DNA from 2 places in the Desulfonispora thiosulfatigenes DSM 11270 genome. Region 1 is predicted to be linked to the other one. Evidence: riboswitches for the same ligand, from Rfam matches in the RefSeq annotation. Region 1 holds a riboswitch; the other holds the start of a gene.
What was found. A riboswitch is a leader RNA that binds a small molecule or an ion and turns the genes downstream of it on or off. The one in region 1 is predicted to bind glycine.
Positions count from the first base shown of each region.

Region 2: it holds a riboswitch for glycine, as region 1 does, so the genes downstream of both, B8965_RS07845 (branched-chain amino acid ABC transporter substrate-binding protein) here and B8965_RS09740 (alanine/glycine:cation symporter family protein) in region 1, are expected to answer to the same signal.

Region 1 is NZ_FWWT01000022.1:182,830-187,551, forward strand. Features, by position in the region: gene malQ (4-alpha-glucanotransferase) at 1-25, shown strand, start outside; gene B8965_RS09735 (glucose-6-phosphate isomerase) at 38-1,633, shown strand; glycine riboswitch at 1,878-1,968, shown strand; gene B8965_RS09740 (alanine/glycine:cation symporter family protein) at 2,155-3,549, shown strand; gene B8965_RS09745 (segregation and condensation protein A) at 3,635-4,354, shown strand; gene scpB (SMC-Scp complex subunit ScpB) at 4,379-4,722, shown strand, end outside.
Region 2 is NZ_FWWT01000019.1:32,276-36,997, forward strand. Features, by position in the region: gene B8965_RS07830 (YeiH family protein) at 1-294, shown strand, start outside; gene B8965_RS07835 (hypothetical protein) at 502-900, shown strand; gene B8965_RS07840 (YeiH family protein) at 1,088-2,116, shown strand; glycine riboswitch at 2,356-2,511, shown strand; gene B8965_RS07845 (branched-chain amino acid ABC transporter substrate-binding protein) at 2,698-3,876, shown strand; gene B8965_RS07850 (branched-chain amino acid ABC transporter permease) at 3,951-4,722, shown strand, end outside.

The sequences.
Region 1 (4,722 bases):
ATTAATACTGAAATATGACCGCTAGAAAGGTGATAAAATGGAGCAATCAGCATTATGGGATAGATACAAGAAGTATTTGTATCTTAACAATACTTTAGGAATATATATAGATATTAGTCGTATGAATTTTTCTGATAATTATTTTGAAGAAATTAAACCAAAAATTGAAACTGCTTTTAAAGATATGGAAAGTTTAGAAAAGGGTGCTATAGCAAATCCTGATGAAAAAAGAATGGTAGGACATTTTTGGTTAAGAAATCCTTCTTTAGCCCCAAAGCCAGAAATAAGAGAAGAAATTTCAGAGACTATTTTAAAAATTAAAGAGTTTAGCTCTAAAATACATAAAGGAGAGATATTATCCTCTACTGGTAAAATGTTCAAAAGGGTCTTATTAGTAGGAATAGGTGGTTCGGCTTTAGGACCTCAATTTGTTGCAAATGCATTACAAGATAATGATACTAAATTACAAATATCATTTTTGGATAATACAGATCCTGATGGATTTGATAGATTATTTGCCAAAATAAAAGATGAATTAGACCAAACCATTGTATTAGTGATTTCTAAAAGTGGTGGAACTAAAGAAACTAGTAATGGGATGGAAGAAACTAAAGAAATCTTTTCTAAGACCAATTTGACTTTTTCTAAGCATTTTGTTGCAATTACAGGTAAATATAGTAAGCTTCATAAACTAGCTTTACAAGAAGATTGGTTAGAAATCTTTCCATTATGGGATTTTGTAGGTGGAAGGACATCAGAAACATCTGCGGTAGGCTTATTACCTGCGGCCCTCCAAGGTATTGATATTGATGAATTACTTAGGGGTGCTAAAGAGTGCGATGAGCAAACAAGGCGAAATGATATCTGTCAAAACCCAGCAGCTATATTAGCATTGATGTGGTATTATTTTACTCAAGGAGTTGGGGGAAAGGAAATGGTAATTATCCCCTATAATGATAGATTACAATTGTTTAGTAAGTATTTACAACAATTAATTATGGAATCATTAGGTAAAGAAAAAGACCTAAATGATAATATAGTAAATCAAGGAATAGCCGTATATGGAAATAAGGGTTCTACTGATCAACATTCATATGTTCAGCAATTGTTAGATGGTCCTGATAATTACTTTATTACTTTTATGGAAGTATTAAAAAAACGAAGTAAAACGTCAATTATCTTGGAAGATAAGGTAACAAGTGGAGATTATTTACATGCATTTTTATTAGGCACACGTAATGCTTTGACCAAAAAACAAAAGCAATCTATAACCATTACTGTAGACGAGATAACCCCTTATTCTATTGGTGTATTAATTGCTTTATATGAAAGAGCAGTTGGACTATATGCTAGTTTAGTAAATATTAATGCCTATCATCAACCTAGTGTTGAAAGTGGTAAAAAAATTGCTACACTTACGATAAACTTACAAAAAGATTTACTGAGTTTTTTAGATAATAATAGAGGAAAAAAGTATACTCCGTTAGAAATAGCAACGGAGATAGGACAAAATACTGAAATTGAAACGATATTTAAAACATTACAACATTTAACTGCAAATATGAATTTTAACGTTGAAAAGGATAATCATGAAGATGTTTTTTCTACAAAATATTTTATAAAGGCTAACTAAATAATCTATTAAATAGAAAGTATTAAAAAAGGTCTTGTCAAAATGTATGCCAGTAGTGTACAATTGTTCTTGTCTTGGAGATAGTATGTGTTATATATTTCTAAGGTTAAAACTACTATTTATACATAATTAAATATTATATGGGATGAAGGATACAGGAGAAGAATTAATTTCTGCCGAAGGGACAAAATTCATAAGTGAATTGAAAATCTCAGGCTTCCTTACGAGGAAAAGTACTGTATTTGGACCAGCCTCTGGAGAGACCTATTATAGGCGCCGAAGGAGCAAATCTTTTTTAAAGATAAACTCTCAGGCAAAAGGACAGAGGAAGTGAAGATTTTTTATCTATAATTTTCTATTTATATAGAGATAATTTTTATTATAAGATTATCTTCACTTCTGTGTGAATTTATTTAATTTACCAAGAGGCTAAGTTGTTACTTAGCCTCTTTTTGTGTGTAAAAGGAAAGGAGGAAATATTAAATTTTTTCAGTAAGAATAATTTATTAGGAGGAATAAACATGAATTTTCAACAAATTTTTGTGAGTATAGATAATTTTATTTGGGGACCGCCCTTATTAATTCTTTTAGTTGGAACAGGTGTATATTTAAGTTTTCGCTTAAAGTTTTTACAGATATTTCGTTTGCCTTTAGCGCTTAAGTTTGCATTTAAAAAGGACAAGGATGACAATAATTGTGAAGGGGATGTATCTAGTTTTGCTGCTCTTTGTACAGCCCTTTCGGCAACTATCGGTACGGGGAATATAGTAGGTGTAGCTACTGCAATTAAACTAGGAGGACCAGGTGCCTTATTTTGGATGTGGATGGCTGCTTTCTTTGGTATGGCAACAAAGTATGCAGAAGGATTGTTAGCTGTAAAATATAGAGAAGTAGATGAAAATGGTCAAATGTCTGGTGGTCCTATGTATTACATTAAAAATGGTTTAGGACATAAACCATATAGTATGTTTTTAGCTAAATCATTTTCATTTTTCGGGATAGGTGTTGCACTTTTTGGTATAGGTACCTTTCCTCAAGTAAATGCAATTGTTGAATCAACAAATATTGTTTTTAATATTCCAATCATTATGACAGCAGCAATAATTACAACATTAGTTGCTTTAGTTACTTTAGGTGGAATAAAAAGTATTTCTAGAGTTGCTGAGTTTTGTGTTCCTTTTATGGCCATAGTCTATATCATTGGATGTCTTGCAGTGTTAATAGTTAACTATACAGCTGTACCTGCAGCATTTAGTTTTATTATTACAAGTGCCTTTACTCCAACAGCAGCAACAGGAGGATTTTTAGGGTCTACGATGATATTAGCAATGAGAATGGGGGTTGCACGAGGAGTTTTTTCTAATGAATCTGGTCTAGGTAGTGCTCCTATAGCTTCAGCAGCTGCTAAAACAAAAGATCCAGCTAAACAAGGTTTAATTGCTATGACTGGAACTTTCATTGACACAATAGTAGTTTGTACTATGACAGGATTAGTTTTAACTTTAACTGGTGCATGGAGTAGTGATTTAAGTGGTGCTGCAATGACTAATTATGCTTTTACTGAAGGTTTAAATATAATTGGTCAATATATTGTAACAATTGGTCTTATGTTTTTTGCTTTTACAACAATATTAGGTTGGAATTATTATGGGGAACGTTGTACAGAATTTTTATTTGGAATAAAAGGAATTTTACCTTATAAATTAATTTTTATAGTATTAGTTGCTTCAGGTGCTTTTTTAGAATTAGAATTAATTTGGACAATTGCAGATATAGTTAATGGGTTAATGGCTATACCTAACTTAATAGCTTTAATTAGTTTAAGTGGTGTAGTTGTATTTGAAACTAAAAAATACTTCAATGAATTAGAACAATCCAATATGTTAAAAAGTTCTAAGGTAGTAGAAGTTAACTGATTATTTAGAGGGAATGTATCCCTCTTTTTTTTATGCTATAATATATCTTTATACACTACTATAAATGAGTGAGGTCTGGAAAGTTATGAATAAAGGAAACCATATATTTCTAGAAAAGTTTGAAGGACCTTTAGCTTTATTATTACATTTAATAGAAAGAGAAAAAATTGATATTTATGATATACCCATTGCTGAAGTTACCAAGCAATATCTAAAATATATTTACGATGCCCAAAGTTTAAATATGGATATTGCAAGTGAGTTTTTAGTTATGGCGTCAAAGCTTTTGGCCATAAAAGCTAAAATGCTGTTACCAAAACCCGAAAAACCCATCATTGAAGAAGACTCAAAAGAAGAATTAGTAGCAAGACTACTTGAATATAAACGGTTTAAGGAATTAGCTGAAAAATTACATGAAAATGAAATGTTGATGAAAAAGGTATATTCCAGAGAATTTGATGAAAATGACTTATTGAAACATATAGAAATAAGTAATCCTGTAGAGAATATCGAAATAATTGATTTAACCAATGCTTTTAAAGCTATTTTAAAAAATATAAATGAACAAGAACCTATTTTTGAGATAAATCGTGAACAAGTAGTTTTGGAAGATTGTATGGACGAAATATTAGATCAATTAAATATCTCTAAAACAGGAATTACCTTTAATATTTTATTCACAACTAAGAAAAGCAAATTACAAATCGTAGTAACATTTTTAGCTTTATTAGAATTAATAAAATTAAAAAAAGTAAAAGTAGCCCAAAACAATCCATTTAGTACGATAATTGTTTTTAACTCTTAAAGGTAAGTGAAGTGGAGGATGTATATGTTGTTTTTCTCTGAAAAAATTATAGCAGCTATAGAATGTGTCCTATTTGCAAGTAATGAACCTCTTAAAATTGAACAAATATGTGAAATTGTAAAAATTAAGAAACATGAAGCAATTGCTATACTTGAAGATATGATAGCTCAATATAATCATGAATCTCATGGTTTTTATCTAAGTAAGATTGCAGGGGGATATCAATTTATAACAAAGCCAGAATATTTTAATTATGTTGAAAAGTTATATAAACCAAAATTAAGCACATTATCTACGCAGGCCCTAGAAACATTATCTATCATTGCCTATAAACAACCAGTAACAAAGAGTGAAATAGAGATAATTAG
Region 2 (4,722 bases), on a different contig from region 1:
CAAAATGGAAAAACAATTAGCATGAAGCAAATAACTATACCTTGGTTTGTATTTGGGTTTTTAGCAGTAGTAATAATTAATTCAATTAACATAGTACCTCAAAACTTAACAGGTCAATTTCTTGCTATCGATGCATTTTTATTAACAATTGCAATGGGTGGTATGGGGCTGTCAACAGATCTAGAAAAAATGAAAAAGGTAGGAATGAAACCTTTTTACCTAGGACTTACTACTTCAGTGTTTATCGCAGTTTTAGGATTTGCAGCATCTAAACTATTATTTACTGGATTTTAAAATGAAATAAATAAATTATTATTCACTGAAATGAAGTTTATGCCTCCTAGCTAAAAATTTTAATTAGTTAGGAGGTATCTTTATGAGCTTATAAGCATAAGATATTTTTATAATAATGATAATTAGGTTATAATAGATTCGATAGTTACATTATTAACAAGGATAAAATTTAAAAGATTGAAAATACTATCTATGGAGGTAAGGTAAATGAAACGAATATTTTGTATTTTACTTTGGTTTATAACTTTAGTTGTAATCGCATTTTCTCTATTTAATACTCTTTCTTTCCAATACTTCTGGGCGGTAATTATATTTTTAAGTATTTATTTTGGTTTAAATACATCTCAAGAAATTAAGATATCAGATGAAATGAGCCATCAAATAATTACATGGGTAAATAAATATAAACAGTATTCGTATTGTGAACGCCAATGGTTTTTAGAAAAAGTAGTTAATAGGTCTGTAGCCAGTAATAAATCACAAGAAGCTATTAAATTTTTAAATTATATCCTAAAAGCAGAACCTGATAATGATTTAGCTAAAAACTTAATGGTATCAATCTGGGGAATGGAAGTTTTAAATACTTATACTCAAAATAAAAGGTAATGACAAAATGTCATTGCCTTTTTTTGTCTATAAGCAAAAGGTAAGATATTTCACAAGGTGATTAGTAAATTTTATACCTAATACTTTTTAAAGATGATGTTTGAAATAAAAATAATAGATTTTACAGGTGAAGCTTAAATGTTTAGAATATTATTAATAGTTAGATAAATAATAAGGAGGAAATCAAATGAGCGTTAAAAGCAATATTTTACCTGGTCTTGTGTTAGCAGGTGTAATTGCCGGAGTATCTCAGTACCTGGAAGAATTGATTGTTATAGGAGGACAGCATCCGATAAGTGGAGTAATTCTTGCAATTTTGATAGGTATTCTTATTAAAAATACAGTCAAAGTTGGCGATTCATTTCAACCAGGAATTCGTTTTGCATTACAAAAAGTTTTAAAAGGTGCTATTATTTTGTTAGGATTAAGTTTAAGTTTTACAGCTGTTCTAAAAACAGGTGCTGATGCATTAATAATTATTTTAATCTGTGTAACTGCTGCTATTTCTTTAACCTTTTTTATTGGTAAGAAAATGGGATTACCAGATAAGTTAGCAGCCTTAATTGGTATTGGTTGTGCAATTTGTGGATCAACTGCTATCTGTGCAGCAGCTCCTGCAATTGAAGCTGAAGATGAAGATGTAACATTTTCGGTTGCAACGATTACTCTTTTTGGTGTAGTAGCAATCTTCCTTTATCCAATAATCGGTAAAATGTTATTATTAACAGACATGCAATTTGGTACTTGGTCAGGTATTGCTGTACATGAAACGGCTCAAGTTATTGCAGCTGGATTTGCTTATAGCGATGAAGCAGGTAAAATTGCGACTGTTGTAAAATTAACTCGTACAGTTTTATTAGCACCACTAGTATTAATATTTGGTATTATTTATGCAAGACAAAAGCAAGGTTCAACTACTCAAAAGGTAAATTATTTAAGAATATTCCCTTGGTTTGTTTTAGGTTTCATTGCATTAGCTATTTTCCGTACTTATGGTGATACAATTTGGATGGATAGCGCTCAATGGACTGCATTCTTAGCTCAAGGTAAAACTATTGCAAAATTCTTAATTGTAGTAGCTATGGCTGGTGTTGGACTATTAACAAACTTTGAAGACATGAAAAGAGTAGGTATTAAACCGTTTATAGTTGGCTTAATTGCTTCAGTAATAATGGCAGTATTTAGTATTATTTTGGTTTATGCTTTAGGTATATAGATATTAGAATAATATGATTAAAAAAGTGCTATTAATAGCACTTTTTTAATGTAAAAAAATAATACTTTTTGACAAATACAATGATTTTATGTAATATTTAAACATTGCTATATTTGTAATATTAAAACTTAATACTCGTGGGATGAAGGTTACAGGAGAAGAACTTAGTTCTGCCGAAGGGTTATGATTTTAAATAATCGAAGATCTCAGGCTTCCTAACATGGAAAAGTACTGTAACTGGACCAGCCTCTGGAGAGACCTATTAAATTAGGCGCCGAAGGAGCAAATCTATTTTGTAAACCTTTTATTTTCTTAGTTGAGTAAAGATAATCAATAAGAGAAGAAAAATGGTTATAATTAGATAAACTCTCAGGCAAAAGGACAGGGGATGTGAGAATAATAAGATATATAAGTTAATATTATATCTTATTTGTGATATATTTTTTTTGAAATATATCTTCGCACTCCTGAGAATTTATCCAAAGAGGCTAAGTAGATACTTAGTCTTTTTTTATTGGTAAAAAAGGTTGAGGCAGCTTAAATTTAAGTTTTAAAAAACTAAATAATTTGGAGGAATTTTAATGAAAAAGTATTTAGCACTAATTTTAATTATTTGTTTATTTGTACCACTAGGATTAACTGGTTGTGGGTCAAATGGTCAATCATCAGATCTTAAAAAAGTAAAAATAGCTTATGTAGGACCAATTACTGGACCAAATGCTGCAATTGGACTTGGAATGAGAAATTCAGCGGAACTAGCAGTTAAGCAAGCGAATGCAAAGAAAGATCTACCTTTTGAACTTGAATTAGTTGTTTTAGACGATCAAAGTGATCCAGCTGTTGCTGTAAATGCAGTTAATATGGCAGCAAGTGATCCAGAAATTTTAGCTACTGTAGCCCATTTTAATAGTGGATGTGCTCTTGCTACAAAGGATGTATTTAATAAATATGGTCTATCAGCTGTAATTTTATCTGCGATCAATGATAAAATTACTGAGGATGGTTATGCTGAAATTACGCGTGTTATAGCTGCTTCTAAATTACAAAATACTTTTGCAGGTGATGTAGCAGTAAAAGATTTTGGAGTAAAGAAAATTGCTGTAATTCATGACCAAACAGATTATGGTAAAACTAATGCAGAGCAATTTATTGCAAAGGCAAAAGAAAATGGTGCTGAAATGCTGTGTTTTGAAGGAATTGCAGTAGGACAACAAGATTTTTCATCATTACTTACAAAAATTAAATCCTTAAATCCAGAAATGATCTTTTTTGGAGGATTAGCTACAGAAGCAGCTTTAATTAAAAGACAAATGAATGAAAGTGATATTCCAGCTATCTTAATGAGTGACTCTGGTATTCACACGGATACTTTTATAGATATAGCGAAAGACTTAGGAGAAGGTACTTTATGTAGTGGATTAATTAGTCCTATTGAAGATTTACCAAAAGGCCAAGATTTTATCAAAGCTTATGAAGAAGCTAAATATAAAGATTATTATGAAGCATTTGGACCTTTTGCTTACGATGCTACTAATATCGTTATAAAGGCTTTACAAGATGCTGAGAAACTCGATAGAGAAAGTATAACGAAGGCTATCAAGTCAACTAAAGATTATGAGGGTGTTCTTGGGACAACTACATTTGATGAAAGTGGACAAACAAAATTAAATACAGTTATTACTTATGTAGTTAAGGACGGAAAATGGGTTCCTTTCAAAGACTCTGGTTTAACTATAACTGAAGGTCAATATAAAAAATAATTAAATATTAGTTTTATGAATTGTAGACTTGTTATTAAAGTCTACAATTCATTTTTTAGAAGGGAGCAAATTATATGGTTGATACGGCTGTAATTATTCAGCAGATATTAAATGCCTTAAGTTTAGGAGCAATGTATGTATTAGTAGCTGTGGGCTTTACATTGTTTTTTGGAGTTATAGATATTATCAACTTTTCTCATGGTGAAATTTTTATGTTGGGAGCATTTATTGCTTTAACAACGATAGGATTTTTTGCGGGAACTGGTTTTTTAACACAGCACTATATTTTAGTTTTTATTATTGTTTTATTAGTAACTGTTATTTTAAGTGGTCTAGTAGGTAGCGTAATAGAACGAACAATTATTAAACCGATGCGTGGAGCATCTGATTTAATGCTGCTATTATTAACCTTAGGTGTTTCTATTATTATTCGTGAAGGTGTAATGATTTTTTACCCTAATGGGGCTAATCCACAATCATTTCCTGACCTATTTCCGAATGAAAGCTTAACAATTTTTAATGTTGTTATTAAATATGAGCAGATATTTATCATTGCTTTATCTTTGTTTTTAGTGATTTTGTTGCATTTATTTGTAACAAAAACAAGATATGGACGATATATGTTAGCAACCTCACAAGATAAAGAGGCAGCTATGATGATGGGTATTAGTATTGATAGAATTATAATTTTAACCTTTTTTATTGGTTCGGCACTTGGAGCAATTGCAGGTCTTATGAACGGTATTTATTATAATATTATAAAATTTAATATGGGCTTCTTAATAGGCATAAAAGGATTTTCAGCAGCGGTAGTTGGTGGCCTTGGTAATATTTATGGAGCTATTG